DNA from 2 places in the Streptomyces sp. NPDC006733 genome. Region 2 is predicted to be linked to the other one. Evidence: riboswitches for the same ligand, from Rfam matches in the RefSeq annotation. Region 2 holds a riboswitch; the other holds the start of a gene.

Region 1 (7,592 bases), on a different contig from region 2:
GGTGCTTGATCAGGTGCCGGGCCGCGGCGATGACCTCGCCGAGGTTGTGCGGCGGCATGTTCGTCGCCATGCCGACCGCGATCCCGGAAGCGCCGTTGACCAGCAGGTTCGGATAGGCGGCCGGGAGCGTGACCGGCTCCATCTCCTGGCCGTCGTAGTTGGGCGAGAAGTCGACGGTGTCCTCGTCGATGGACTCCACCATCAGCGTGGCGGCCCCGGCCATCCGCGACTCGGTGTAGCGCATCGCGGCGGGCGGGTCGTCGTTGCCCAGGGAACCGAAGTTCCCGTGCCCGTCGACGAGCGGCAGGCGCATGGAGAATCCCTGCGCCATGCGGACGAGGGCGTCGTAGATGGAGGCGTCGCCGTGCGGATGCAGCTTGCCCATCACCTCGCCGACCACGCGGGCGCACTTCACGTAGCCGCGGTCGGGGCGCAACCCCATCTCGTTCATCTGGTAGACGATGCGCCGGTGCACGGGCTTGAGCCCGTCACGGGCGTCGGGCAGGGCGCGCGAGTAGATGACCGAGTAGGCGTACTCGAGGAAGGAGCCCTGCATCTCATCGACGACGTCGATGTCGAGGATGCGCTCCTCGAAGTCGTCGGGAGGTGGGGTCTTCGTGGTGCGGCGGGCCATCGCGGCTGCTGCTCCTTTTCCTGGACCTGGACGGGGCTGACGCGGACCATTGTGGACCGGCCCGCTGACACTGGTGACCACCGCCCGGCATAAGCGTGCCGTGAGCGGGAACTTCGCGTGGTGTCGGCACGCTTGCCTAGAGTGTCAGCACTCGACCACGACACGTGCATACGACCGGAAGGACAGCTTGCCCATGGGTCTCACGGCCACGTCGGACGGCACACCGCCGCAGGACTCCGACGGCCTGACAGCAACCGAACACCGTTTGGCGAACGGCCTGCGTGTGGTGCTCTCCCAGGACCACCTCACCCCGGTCGCCTCGGTGTGCCTCTGGTACGACGTCGGTTCCCGTCATGAGGTGAAAGGCCGGACCGGACTGGCCCACCTGTTCGAGCACTTGATGTTCCAGGGCTCGGCCAGTGTGCAGGGCAACGGTCACTTCGAGCTGGTCCAGGGCGCGGGCGGTTCGCTCAACGGCACCACCAGCTTCGAACGCACCAACTACTTCGAGACGATGCCGGCCCACCAGGTGGAACTGGCGCTGTGGCTCGAGGCCGACCGGATGGGCAGCCTGCTCACCGCGCTGGACGAGGAGAGCCTGGAGAACCAGCGCGACGTCGTCAAGAACGAGCGCCGCCAGCGGTACGACAACGTGCCGTACGGCACGGCCTTCGAGCGGCTGACCGCGCTGGCCTACCCGGACGGCCACCCGTACCACCACACCCCGATCGGCTCGATGGCCGACCTGGACGCGGCCTCCCTGGAGGACGCGCGGGCCTTCTTCCGCACGTACTACGCGCCGAACAACGCGGTGCTGGCCGTGGTCGGCGACATCGACCCGGAGCAGACGCTGGCGTGGGTCGAGAAGTACTTCGGCACCATCCCCGGCCACGACGGCAAGCCCACCCCCCGCGACGGGTCGCTGCCCGACGTGATGGGCGGGCAGCTGCGCGAGGTCGTCGAGGAGGACGTGCCCTCCCGCGCCCTGATGGCCGCGTACCGGCTGCCGCACGACGGCACCCGGGAGTCCGACGCGGCCGACCTGGCGCTGACGGTGCTCGGCGGCGGCGAGTCGTCCCGGCTGCACAACCGGCTGGTGCGGCACGACCGCAGCGCCGTGGCGGCCGGCTTCGGCCTGCTGCGGCTGGCCGGCGCCCCGTCGCTGGGCTGGCTGGACGTCAAGGCGTCCAGCGGCGCCGAGCTGACCGACATCGAGGCGGCCGTCGACGAGGAGCTGGCCCGCTTCGCCGCCGAGGGCCCCACCCCGCAGGAGATGGAGCGGGCCCAGGCCCAGCTGGAGCGCGAGTGGCTGGACCGGCTCGCGACCGTGGGCGGCCGGGCCGACGAGCTGTGCCGCTTCGCGGTGCTCTACGGCGACCCGCAGCTGGCGCTCACCGCCGTCCAGCGGGTGCTGGAGATCACTCCGGAGGAAGTGCGGGCCGTCGCCGCGGCCCGGCTGCGCCCCGACAACCGAGCCGTCCTGGTCTACGAGCCCACCGGCTCGCCCGACGAGGCGGCCGAAGAGACCGAGCAGGAAGGCGCGGACCAGTGACCGACGTCGCCGCGACCATGACGTTCCACCCCCAGCCGCAGCCCGGCGCCCCCAAGCCGTGGGCCTTCCCGGCCCCCGACCGCTCCACGCTCGGCAACGGGCTGACCGTGCTCACCAGCCACCGCCCCGGCCAGAAGGTCGTCGCGGTGGAGGTGCTGCTGTCGGCGCCGCTGGACGCGGAGCCCGAGGGCCTGGACGGCGTGGCCACGATCATGGCCCGCGCCTTCTCCGAGGGCACCGACAAGCTCACCGCGGAGGAGTTCGCCGCCGAGCTGGAGCGCTGCGGCGCCACCCTGGACGCGCACGCCGACCACCCGGGCGTCCGGGTCTCCCTGGAGGTCCCGGCCTCCCGCCTCGACAAGGCCCTCGGGCTGCTGGCGGACGCCCTGCGCGCCCCGGCGTTCCCGGACAGCGACGTCGAGCGGCTGGTCAACAACCGCCTCGACGAGATCCCGCACGAGCTGGCCAACCCGGCCCGCCGCGCCTCCATGGCGCTGTCCGCCGAGCTGTTCCCCGCGCACCTGCGCTGCTCCCGCCCGCGCCAGGGCACCGAGCAGACGGTGGCGCGGATCGACGCGGCGGCCGTCCGGGCGTTCTACGAGGCGCACGTGCGCCCCGCCACCACCACGGCCGTCGTCGTCGGCGACCTGACCGGCATCGACCTGGTCGCGCTGCTGGACGAGACGCTCGGTGAATGGACCGGCTCGACCGCGCAGCCGCGCCCGCTGCCGCAGATCACCTCCGACGACACCGCGCGCGTGGTGATCGTGGACCGGCCGGGAGCGGTGCAGACGCAGCTGCTGATCGGCCGCACCGGCTCCGACCGGCACGACCCGGTCTGGCCGGCGCAGGTGCTCGGCACGTACTGCCTGGGCGGCACCCTGACCTCCCGCCTGGACCGGGTGCTGCGCGAGGAGAAGGGCTACACGTACGGCGTGCGGGCCTTCGGCCAGGTGCTGCTGTCCACCCCGGAGGGCACCGGCGCCTCGCTGCTCGCCATCAGCGGCTCGGTGGCCACCGAGGTCACCGGACCCGCGCTGGCCGACGCCTGGCAGGTCATCCGCACCCTGGCGGCCGAGGGGCTGACCGACGACGAGCGCGACGTCGCCGTGCAGAACCTCGTCGGTGTCGCCCCGCTGCGCTACGAGACGGCCGCGGCCGTCGCCGGCACGCTCGCCGACCAGGTCGAGCAGTTCCTGCCGGACGACTTCCAGGCGCAGATGTACGCGCGCCTGGCGCGGACCGGCACCGTGGAGGCGACCGCCGCGGTGGTCAGCGCCTTCCCGCCGGAGCGCATGGTCGTCGTCCTGGTGGGCGACGCCTCGGCGATCGAGGGGCCCGTCACGGAGCTGGGCCTCGGCCCGGTGAAGGTCATCGCGGCCGGCTGACCGGCTCCGGCCGCGACAGCCGGCGGAACCCCGGCGCTCCCCTTGGGACGCCGGGGTTCCGGGCGTTTTGGATCTTTATCGGCCCGCAAACCGTCCTTGTGGCGAACGCAACAAATCACCTGATCTGTTTGGCGTAACCCGGGCGGTCCGATTAGCGTCCTCCTGCTGCCCGTCACCATCCGCCGCGTCCTGCGGCAACCGGGCAGTGATCGCCGAGTCCCCGTCAGGCGCGAGCCTGGGGAGCCGGGGACCCACGTCCCTGGGGTGAATCGGGCCGACCCCGCCGTGCGGGGCAGCCCGTAGGAGACCTTCCTGCTCCGAACCCGTCAGCTAACCCGGTAGGCGAGAAGGAAGGAAAGGATCTCGCCGCACCCATGGCGTTCAACGTTCTGCCCGCGCCCAGCGGGAAGCACCGCCGTCCCCGTCGTGCCGCTCTGCGCACCGGGACCACCCTGGCCGGCGTCGCGGTCCTGACCGCGGCCGGCACCTTCGGGGCCACCGCCGCCACCGCGCTCTCCACGCCGGGCGACGTCGCTCCCCAGGCGATCGAGGACATCGCGTTCGCCCGCGCCGTCACCGCCTCGGACAGCCTCGCCGACTCCCTCGCCGCCCAGGCCGCCGCCCAGCACAAGGCGGCCGACGAGACCAAGCGCAAGGCCGCCGAGGCCAAGCGCAAGGCGGACGAGGCGAAGCGGCTGGCCGACGCCGCCGCGAAGAAGGCCGCCGCCGAGGCGAAGGCCAAGGCGGACCGCGAGGCCGAGCGCGTGGCCCAGGCCCGCGCCGCCCGTGACGAGGAGCGCAGGAAGCTCAACTCCTTCGTGCTGCCCGTCGACAGCGGCATCGGCACCGAGTACAAGGTCGCCGGCTCCATGTGGTCCTCCGGCTACCACACCGGTGTCGACTTCACCGCGTCCACCGGCACCCCGGTGCACGCCGTCGGCGCCGGCACCGTCGTCACCGCGGGCTTCGACTCGGCCTACGGCAACAACGTCGTGATCCGCCACAGCGACGGCATCTACACGCTCTGCGCCCACCTGTCCTCGCTCAGCGTGTCGGTCGGCCAGACCGTCACCACCGGCGAGCAGATCGGCCTGTCCGGCGCGACCGGCAACGTCACGGGACCGCACGTGCACTTCGAGGCCCGCACCACGGCCGAGTACGGCTCGGACATCGACCCCGAGGCGTACCTGCGCTCGCACGGCGTCGCCATCTGATCCCTCCCGGATCCCAGCACTCCCGTCCCCCCTCGAAGGCCCCGGCTCCCCGCCGGGGCCTTCGTGCTGCCGTGGCGCGGTGCCGCCGTGCTGTCCAAAAATAATCCATGAATTCTGGACTGCGGTCGGAATCGCGGATGTGCTGGAATAGAGTCGCCGAAGAATACGGGGAAATGAATGGAGACCGGCGATGCGGAATCGGGTGTGAACGGGACGGACGGCGCGGGGCGCCGTATCTCCGCACAGGTCGTGTGCACCGCGATCCGTGACGACATCGTCGGCGGTTTCTACCCGCCGGGCAGCCGGCTCACCGAGGAGCTGCTGGCGAGGCGCTACGGCGTCTCCCGGGTCCCGGTGCGCGAGGCGCTGCGCACGCTGGAGTCCGAGGGGTTCGTCAGGACCCGGCGGCACGCGGGCGCCTCCGTCGCGGAGCCGACGGAGCAGGAGGCGGCCGACCTGCTGGAGATCCGCGGGCTGCTGGAGCCGCTGGGGGCCGCGCGGGCCGCCCAGCGGCGCACGGACGCCCACCTCAAGGTGTTGCGCGGGCTGGTGCGGCTGGGCCAGGAGCGGTCCCAGCAGGGCCAGCTGTCGGACCTGCCGTCGCTGAACGGCTGGTTCCACGAGACGCTCGCCCAGGCCTCGGGCAGCGCCACCCTGGCCGCCCTGCTCACCCAGCTGCGGCACAAGATCGCCTGGGTGTACGGCGAGGGCGAGCCCGGCCGGGCCGTCGAGTCCTGGGAGGAGCACGGCGCCATCGTCGACGCGGTGGCCCGCGGCGACGCGGAGCGGGCCCGCAGGATCTCCGCCGGACATGTGGAGCGCGCGGTCGCGGTGAGAACTCCGAAACATCCTGTATACGCGGCGCGCCGGAGGAATTAACAATGGCGCCGTATACAAGTGGGCAGAATTATCGGCGCTCGGAAACGGAGCCGGAAACGTACTCTTCAACGCGCCCGGAAACGGCGCGCGGAATGGAAAAGGCGGGGCCGCGTTATCCCGTCGGACAACGCGGCCCCGCCCATTCCCGCACGGGCATGCGCCCAGGGGTTCAGACGGCCTCGGGGAGCTCCTCGAGACCCTCGGAGACCAGCTTGGCCAGCCGGTCGAGTGCGGCGTCGGCGCCCTCGGCCTCCGACGCGAGCACGACCGGCTCGCCGCCCTGCGCGCCCAGGCCGAGCACGGCCAGCATCGAGGCGGCGTTGACGGCGTTGCCGTCCGCCTTCGCGATCGTCACCGGGACGCCGGCGGCGGTCACCGCGCGGACGAAGAGTGAAGCGGGGCGGGCGTGCAGGCCCTCGGCCCAGCCGACGGTGACACGGCGCTCAACCATGGTGTAGCCCTTCAGGTCGTTCCTGTTGTCTAGACCAGTTTCGCACGGGGAGAAGACTGCTCAGACACCTCGACGCAGCTCAGCCTGCCCGCTGCGGGGAGCCGACGCCAGACGGACGCGCCCGGACAGCATCGAGCCGGCCGGGCGCACGAGGTCGCTACCCTGACCCCATGACGACTCCGGCCTCCCGCCCCTATCCGGTGCACTGGGAAGCGGACGTCGTCCTGCGCGACGGCGGCATCGCCCACATCCGGCCCATCGGCCCCGACGACGCCCAGCGGCTCGTGGACTTCTACGAGCAGGTCTCCGACGAGTCGAAGTACTACCGCTTCTTCGCGCCCTACCCCCGGCTCTCCGACCGGGACGTGCACCGCTTCACCCACCACGACTACGACGACCGCGTGGGCCTGGCCGCCACCGTCGGCGACGAGTTCATCGCCACCGTCCGCTACGACCGCATCGACGCCGACGGCCGCCCGGCCAGCGGCGACGCGTACCGCGCCGAGGTGGCCTTCCTCGTCCAGGACGCCCACCAGGGCCGCGGGGTGGCCTCGGCGCTCCTGGAGCACATCGGGGCGGTCGCCCGTGAGCGCGGCATCCTGCGCTTCATCGCCGAAGTGCTGCCCGCCAACCGCAAGATGGTCAAGGTCTTCACCGACGCGGGCTACACCCAGCAGCGCAGCTTCACCGACGGCGTCGTCCACCTCGAACTCGACCTGGAGCCCACCGAGGCGTCGGTCCAGGTCATGCGGGCCCGCGAGCACCGGGCCGAGGCGCGCTCGGTGCAGCGGCTGCTCACCCCGCGCTCGGTGGCCGTGATCGGCGCGAGCCGGCGGCCCGGCGGCGTCGGCCGCACCCTGCTGCGCAACCTGGTCGCGGGCGGCTTCACCGGCCGGGTGCACGCGGTCAACAGCTCGTTCCCCGAGGGCGAGAGCACCCTCGACGGCGTCCGCGCCCACCGCACCCTCGCCGGCATCCCCGAACCCGTCGACCTGGCGATCGTCGCGGTGCCCGCCGCGAACGTGCCCGCCGCCGTCGCGGCCTGCGGGGAGAACGGCGTGCAGGGGCTGGTCGTGGTCACCGCCGGCTACGCCGAGGCCGGCCCCGAGGGCCGGGAGCGGCAGCGCGAACTGGTGCGCCAGGCCCGCTCGTACGGCATGCGGGTCATCGGCCCCAACGCCTTCGGCATCATCAACACCGCCGAGGCCGTGCGCCTCAACGCCTCGCTCTCGCCCGAGGTGCCGGCCACCGGACGGCTCGGGCTGTTCACCCAGTCCGGCGCGATCGGCATCGCGCTGCTGTCCGGGCTGCACCGGCGCGGCGCCGGCCTCTCCTCGTTCGTCTCGGCGGGCAACCGGGCCGACGTCTCCGGCAACGACCTGCTGCAGTACTGGCACAACGACCCGGACACCGACGCCGTCCTGATGTACCTCGAATCCTTCGGCAACCCGCGCAAGTTCACCCGGCTCGCCCG
Region 2 (7,592 bases):
AGCAAGGTCACCTGGGTCTGCATGGCGAATCGGTCCCCCCACGGGTCCGTCGGTGAATGCGCCGCGTACGGTCCTTCGCGGCGCCGGAGGGCGCTGGAGCGCCGGCTGCGTGCCGGGCGCTCCAGCGCCGCTGTATCGGTGGTGCTGTGGTGTCCTGCGGTGCGGCGGCTTATCGCCGTGCGGACCGGGTGTTGCGGTGCTGCTTCCTCTTGGCGGTGTCGCCGGGGCCGTACGGGACCGGGTCGGTCGCCCCCGTCGGCACGGGCAGCGCCTGCGCGGAGTCCGTCGCCTTGGCGGTCTGCGCGCTCTGGGCGGCCTTGGCCGGCGTCGCGGTGGCGGCGGCGGGTGTGGCGGTGGCCGCGAGCTTGAGCGTCACGGAGCTCTGCAGCGCTCCCGGCGCGACCCAGCCGGAGAGCTGCCCCGCGTAGCCGGCGCCGAAGGCGGTGGTGCCGATCAGCTGCGCCTGCCGGGTGCCGACGGGCATGGTCGCGGTCGTCTGCAGACCGCTCGGCGCGGTGACGGTGACGGTGTCACCGATCCGGTAGGCGGTGACCTTGTTGGCCTTGACCGCCGCGTCCCAGGCGGCGCGCTTGGCCAGCTCGGCGGAGATCTCGGCCATCTTGAGGTTCACGATGGGCGTGTTCGCCGCGTACAGGTTCTTGTAGTCGCCGAGGATCCTCTCCATGACCGGATAGGCGATCCGGTCCTCGGCGAAGTTCGACTGGTGGACGTAGTGCGGGCGCGGGTTGTTGGACAGCACGTGCGCCAGATCGGTGCGCGCCTCCAGCGGCACGATGTACGACGCGTAACCCGTCGCCGTGTCCAGCGGAGCGTCCAGGCAGGTGGACGTCGCGGAGTTCTCGCAGATGCCGCTGCCGCCGTCGGCCGCCCTGGTGTAGATCCAGTTGTACTCGTCGACCTCCTCGGCGGCCTTGCCCGCGTTGTAGAAGACGTTCATCGGGAAGCGCGGCACCGTCAGCGCCGGCCCGACCTTGCGCTGCAGCGGGTCGCGGGAGTTGTCGCTGCCCAGCACCGTCACGCCGGTCGCGGTCAGCGACGGGGCGAGGTTGGGGTTGTCGACGGGCTGCTGCGGCAGGATCTTCAGGCCGGAGTGCTCCCCGGTGAGCAGCTCCTGCTTGTTGACGGTGAGGCCGTGCTGGGTGGCCCAGGTGGTGTTGTCCCTGATCTGCGCGGTGATGTCCGCCTGGCTGGTCCACACGGTGGCGCCGGCGGTCGTCGTCGAGCACTTCCACGGCACGACGGAGACGTCCTGGACGCAGCCGAGGAACGGGTGGGTGTAGGTGTGGTTGACCCAGCGGTACGCGCTCTTGTCGGCGATGAGCTGCGTCGCGAGCGGGTCGGTGCCGCCGTGCTCCGCCTTGTAGTCCTCACTGCCGCCGCCGTTGTACATCAGGTCCGGCGTGAAGCCGTTCGCCGCCGACCACTGCTTGAGGTAGACGGCGTCCGCGGGCGTCATCCGGATGGGGTCCGGGTCCGACTGGTCGGTGCCGACGGCGCAGTCCACGTCGCCGGGGGTGCAGTTGAGCGTCGGGTTCCAGCGGTCGTCGCCGAGGAACACGTCGTCCATGTGGAGGGCGAAGTAGTTCCGGTCGGCGCCGAGGTGGACGCCCTGGGTCATCCACTCGACCATGCCGCGGGCGAGCAGCCGGAACTGCTGCTGGTACTGGTTGTAGACGAACGTCACGACCAGCTCGCGGCGGCCGTCGTGGCTGTACTGCCCGACGAGCGAGCCGCGGGCGGTGCTGCCCGGGATCGGGGCGTCCACGTAGCTGGTGAACGTCGACCCGGCGGCCTGGGTCGCGAGCGGGGTGGCGAGGAAGGCGTAACTCTCGCCGACGGTCGGTGAGTTGTCCTCGAAGGGCACGTTGCCCTTGAGATAGCCGAACGGTCCGGCGGTGGCCGTCACCGCGGCGGTGACCCCGTCCAGCGAACCGATGTAGCCGGGGTCCTGCGCGTAGTTGAGCCCCACCTCGGGCCGGGCGTAGGTGTACGCGTCGACCTGCGGGATGCCGAAGGCCGTCTCGTACGCGGCGAGCGCCGCCATCTCGGCGGAGCCGGCGCCGAACGGGTTGTCGTTCGGCAGGACGACGGCCTGGAACTTGGCGCGCGGCCTGCCGCCGACCGTGTCGCTCAGATAGGCCGCGGTGATCTGCGGCCGGCCGGCGCTGTTCAGGTCCACGGTGGTGTACGGCGTGCCCGAGCTGTCGAGTTCGGCGGTGATGGCCTGCGTGGCCGGCCCGCCGTCGTCGACGACGAGCACCCGCAGATCGATCCGGGGTGTGACGGCCGCGGCGGTGGCCGCGGTACTCACGCCGGCCGCCGGCCAGGTGAGGGTGAGCATCGCCGCGGCGGTACACGCGGTGGCAAGGCGGGTCGTTCGACCCATGGATTCCTCCCCCGGGAGGGCATGCCGGGGCAGCCCTCTGAGGCGCCCCCCGGCCCTCCCTAATTCCAATGAACTGGGTTGCGGTGGGATAGGCGCGACCGTCAGATCTCCCCGTCTTGAGGCCGCCCGTGTCACATCGTGAGGCAGCGGGCAGGGTTTGTGGAGAGGAATCGGGAAGGCGGTGAAAAAGACACAGCTTTTTTCATTTCCGAAAGCTATTCGCGGACCCACGGGGTAGCGCGTGGGACGGAAGAGATCCGGGTGGGGGGTGGGTTTTCGCAGGTTGACGTACGTGTGAGCGACGGTTCATCAGCGGAAACGTTAAAGCGCATTCGCCGGGTCGGGGGACGCGGGATTCCTGGGCGCGAACTGCGGGCAACTGCTCAGGGATCGGCGGTAATTCCCGAATAAGTTACTGTCCAGGATCTGTAGCCGCTGTGTTCCGATTTCGTCACAACGGCACCTGTGTGCCTGAAGTGCTCTCGGAGTGTGCTTACCGCGAGCGCTTCCGAAGTGCTCCGGAAGGGCTCCCGAGGTGTTCCCGAGGTGCTCGCCGAAGTGCGCTCGCCGTCAGACCCCGTTGACGAGCCGGATGTAGCGCACCCAGTCCCAGTTGGGCCCGGGGTCGGTGTGGTCCGTGCCGGGGACCTGCACATGGCCGATGATGTGGTCGCGGTCCTTGGGTATGCCGTACTTGTCGCAGATGGCGGCCGTCAGTGCGGCGGAGGAGTGGTACATCGCGGTCGTGAAGTACGCCGGCTGGTCCACCCACCCCTCGTGCTCGATGCCGATGCTGCGCGTGTTGTAGCCCCAGTTGCCGGCGTGCCAGGCGATGTCCCGCTCGCGGACGCACTGCCCGATCGCCCCGTTCGACGACTTGACGACGTAGTGCGCGCTCGCCGCGTGCGCCGGGTCCTGGAAGAGCCGGATGGTGTCGGCGTAGTCCTCCTGCGTGACGTGGATGACCACGAGGTTGACCGGATAGCTCGTGGGGCGGTTCGACGCCGTGTAATTGCTGGTGCTCGCGGGCGACCAGACGGCCGACGGATAGTCCACCGCCCCGGCCGCGGCCCTGGTCCCGGCGTCGGCGTGCACCGAGTTGGCGAGCCCGGCCGCCGCCACGGCGCCCAGCGCGAGGCCGCCGCGGAGCAGGGCGCGCCGGGAGGCGGCGGGGGAGGAGGTGCCGGGGTTGCCGGGGTTGCCGGAGGTGCCGGGATTGCCGGGCGTGCGGTCCATGGAGGCTCCCTGGGACGTCATGGTGGGGTGGGTGCATGACCATCGGGTGGGGCTTGCCCATGGTGGGGCCCGCGCGCCAACCCTGCCAAGGGCCAGGCGAATTGGCAGTGGTCCAGACCGGTGAAGAGTGCGCCGCCGGGTGGTCCCGGAGGCGTTCCGGAGGCGTTCTGGAGGCGTTCTGGAAGGTGAACGACGCTGCTGGGGAGGCCGGTTCCCGCTGTTACGCGGAGGTGACGCTTCCCGCATGCTGCGGGGATCGACCGCGTGTGAAGATCCTCCTATCGCAAGCCGCAGGAACCGAACGGGAACGCTGAACGGACCACCGGGCGGGGCGCAAAATCCAGCTCCACACCACCACGTTCCTGTTCCCTGGGGGGATCACCATGTCTGCCACCACCCTGTCGCGCCGTCCACGCCTCGCCGCCGTCACCTCGGTCGCCGTCGTCGCCGCCGTCTGCGGTACGGCGCTGCTGCCGGCCGCCGCGTACGCCGACGCCCTGGCCGCCAAGCCGCTCAGCATCGCGTTCAGCGCCCCGACGCCCGCCGGCCCGCTCGTCCGGGGCGGAGCGACCGAGTCCTACACCGTCAGCGCGACGAACGGCAACGACACGGCCGTCGAGTTCAGCGCGAACGTGCTCGGCATCCCCGTCGGCGGGAGCCCGATCGACAGCTCCCAGGTGAACGTCGCGGTCGTGCCGGTCACGGCGCCCGCCACCGACGTGGCGGTGGGGAGCCAGGGGCCGTCGGTCGTGCTGACCCTGCGCCCGCACGGTGAGAAGTTCAGCCGCTTCTCGATCCCGGCCAAGGCCACCTACACCTGGAAGGTCACCGTCGGGCTCGCCAAGAGCTTCCCCTCCAACGACGGCAACCTCACCCTGACGTTCGACACCGGCGGCTACGAGAGCAACCCCTCGCACAGCATCCCCGCCGTCACCTTCCAGGCGAGCCCCGCGATCCGGATCGGCACGATCACGGACCGGTTCGGCGGTGCCACCCAGGTGTCGGCCGCGAAGCCGGCGATCTTCTCGCTCGACGTCGACAACCAGAACGGCGGCGGCCACTACGACAAGTCCCTGCGCACCGAGGTCACCGCGCTCGGGGGCAGTGCCCAGAAGCTGGACCTGTTCGTGTGGATCTCCGGCCGCTGGGTCGACGTCGCGGCCCCGGACCACGTCAACACGTGGCTGCTCCCCGACATCCCGGCCGGTCTCGCCGGGGACCGGACGTACCACTACAAGCTCAAGCTCGCGGTGCCCACGGGCCAGGAGCCCACGACGGCCAAGGTCCTCAACCTGACCGCCAAGACCGCTCTGAGCAGCGGCAACACCAGCGTCATCGCCTCGGCCGGGCGGAACCTCACCGTCCTGCCGGGGGCCCCGGCCACCACGCCGACCGGTAAGCCGTCCGGCCTTCCGGCGGCGACGACCTCCGCCACGCCGACCCCGTCGGCGTCGTCTACGACGAAGAGTCCGGCGGCGCAGGCCACCACGGACGCGCCGCCCGTCAACACCAAGGGCTCCCTCGCCCGCACCGGTGCGAACGGGAGCAACGGCACGCTCGCCGCGGGCGCGGGTGTCCTGGTCGCGCTGGGCGTGGCGCTGGCCTTCCTCGGCCTGCGCCGCCGCCGGAACCTCCAGGGCTGATCCCCTTCGCGTGAGGTGACGTGAAGTGGGTGAAGTGACGTGTACGGAAGCCCCGGCCGGAACCCTCCGGCCGGGGCTTCGTCACGTTCCGCGACGGAGTCACCTCGCTCCGCATAACAACTGACACACGCTCACATCACCGTCGGATCACTCCGATCATCCTCCTTCGCCCGATTACTTCCATTCCACCCCTTTAATCACCTGCGCCAACTACCCCTTTCGGCTTGGAAAAGGCCCCTGGCTCAATTACCGTTCGATAACGCAGCGCGGTCGTCACTGCCGCCGTAGAGGCGGCACCGTGCGCTTGCCGAATCCCGTCCGCGGGAACCGGGGACCCACTACTTGGGGTGAATCGGACCGCCCTCGTCATGAGGCGGCCCGTAGGAGACCTTCCTGCTCCGAACCCGTCAGCTAACCCGGTAGGCGAGAAGGAAGGAAAGGAGAGCGCCACCCGTGGCGTCGAATCACCCTGCCTACGCCCCATCGCCCGAGGCTCCGGAAGCCGGGGAATGGGACGAATGGAGCCCCTCCGCGGACTCCGCCGCTCCGGACCGGAACAGGCACCGGCTTCCCAAGCAGCGTTCCCTCGCCCGTGGTTCGACCGTACTGAGCGTCGCGGCCGTGGCCGCGATGGGCGCGGGCGGTATGGCGGCGGCCGCCGACAAGTCGCCGGTGCCGATCTCCCTCCCGGACCTGCCCGACCTGCCGGACACCCCGTCGGCCGACCCGGACCCCGCGCCGGCGACGGCGGCGTCCGCCACCCCGGCCGGCGCCACCACGCCCACCTGGTCGGCGGACGCGGGCGAGACGCTGCGCCTGCGCATCCTCGACCACGTGGCCCAGGAGCGGGACGCGGCGGACCGCGCGGCGCGCGACGCCGCCGCCGGCGAAGCGGCGGCGACGGCCGCCAAGGAGGCCGCGGCGCAGAAGGTGCGCGACGCGGCGGCCGCGGCGAAGGCGGAGGCCGCCGCCAAGAAGCAGGCGGCGGAGGCCGCGGCGGCGAAGGCCGAGGCGGAACGCCTCGCCGTGCTCGCGGCCTCGTACACCAAGCCGGTCGCCTCGTACTCGCTCACCGCGAGCTACGGGCAGTCCAGCTCCCTGTGGGCCAACACCCACACCGGCCAGGACTTCGCGGCCCCCACCGGCACGCCGGTCGCCGCGATCCACAGCGGCACCATCACCTCGGCGGCGTGGGCGGGCTCGTACGGCTACCGCGTCATCCTGACGCTCGATGACGGCACCGAGATCTGGTACTGCCACCTCTCCACCATGGTGCGGACCTCGGGCAAGGTCGGCACGGGCGACACCATCGGCCGCGTCGGCGCCACCGGCAACGTCACCGGGCCGCACCTGCACATCGAGGTCCGCCCGGGCGCGGGCGACCCGATCGACCCGACGTCCTGGCTGCGCGGCCACGGCGTCGACATCTGACGGACGACGCCCCACGGACCACCCGCAAAACCCGACGGCCCCGGTGACCCCCCGCACCAGGGCCGTTGGCATGTTCTGTTCCGTGCCGCCCGGGACCGCTACGACAGGTCGACGATGTCCTCGGCGTAGAGCGTCTCCAGCGGCCGCGGGCCGATGTACTGCTGGCAGTTGCACGGCCGGGCCTCGTACGAGACGGGCTTCTTCTCCGCGTCCCACGCGGTCGGCGCCTGCACCACCTCGTGGCACTTGCCCTGCTTGTCGTGCTTGGCCAGATGGTGCGTGCAGCCGCAGATCGCCTCCGGCGGCCGGTTCGCCGCCTGCAGCGCCCGCTGCTTCTCGCCCTCGGCGGAGATCAGTTCGACCTTCCGCTCGTGCCGCGTGCGCATGGCGTGCCGGAACCGGTTCCCCCACCAGCCGCCGCCCGACAGGACGACCCACGCAATGGCCCACACATACCAGCCCACGACCGACCGCCCCCATCCTCCGCTGCCCTGCCCGCACCGCATATGGCGCGCGGTTGCATCGTAGTGGCCCCACCCCCGCCGATCACCGGGGCGTGGCACCCCCTTGACCCCACTCTTACCGCCGCCGGGTCAGGCGGTGCCCGGTCTGCCCTCGCGCTGGACGAGATCCCGCAGAGTCGCGGGTGTGCGCCAGGGCTCCCCTGCGCCGGCGCTGCGGTGACACATGCGGTGGCAGTTCGAGCACAGCAGTGCGAGGTCATCGAGCGACGTCACCGTCTCCCCCGAAGCGTGGAGAGGAACGACGTGGTGCACTTCGACGTATCCGTCGCCCAGCGTTCCGTACGTCCTGGCGAAGTTGAAGGAGCACACCTCGCAGCTCAGGTCCCCGCCCGAATCAAGGACCTTCTGGAT

What was found. A riboswitch is a leader RNA that binds a small molecule or an ion and turns the genes downstream of it on or off. The one in region 2 is predicted to bind cyclic di-AMP.
Positions count from the first base shown of each region.
Region 1: it holds a riboswitch for cyclic di-AMP, as region 2 does, so the genes downstream of both, ABZ721_RS24190 (M23 family metallopeptidase) here and ABZ721_RS00055 (M23 family metallopeptidase) in region 2, are expected to answer to the same signal.

Region 1 covers NZ_JBEYJD010000028.1:20,365-27,956, reverse strand. The annotation lists gene ABZ721_RS24205 (DNA topoisomerase IV subunit A) at 1-634, opposite strand, end outside; gene ABZ721_RS24200 (pitrilysin family protein) at 828-2,186, shown strand; gene ABZ721_RS24195 (pitrilysin family protein) at 2,183-3,574, shown strand; cyclic di-AMP (ydaO/yuaA leader) riboswitch at 3,775-3,933, shown strand; gene ABZ721_RS24190 (M23 family metallopeptidase) at 3,949-4,788, shown strand; gene ABZ721_RS24185 (GntR family transcriptional regulator) at 4,966-5,667, shown strand; gene ABZ721_RS24180 (HPr family phosphocarrier protein) at 5,837-6,118, opposite strand; gene ABZ721_RS24175 (GNAT family N-acetyltransferase) at 6,289-7,592, shown strand, end outside.
Region 2 covers NZ_JBEYJD010000001.1:7,634-15,225, forward strand. The annotation lists gene ABZ721_RS00035 (DUF3492 domain-containing protein) at 1-23, opposite strand, end outside; gene ABZ721_RS00040 (hypothetical protein) at 170-2,407, opposite strand; gene ABZ721_RS00045 (N-acetylmuramoyl-L-alanine amidase) at 2,978-3,643, opposite strand; gene ABZ721_RS00050 (LPXTG cell wall anchor domain-containing protein) at 4,027-5,286, shown strand; cyclic di-AMP (ydaO/yuaA leader) riboswitch at 5,582-5,727, shown strand; gene ABZ721_RS00055 (M23 family metallopeptidase) at 5,917-6,717, shown strand; gene ABZ721_RS00060 (hypothetical protein) at 6,816-7,223, opposite strand; gene ABZ721_RS00065 (HNH endonuclease) at 7,311-7,592, opposite strand, start outside.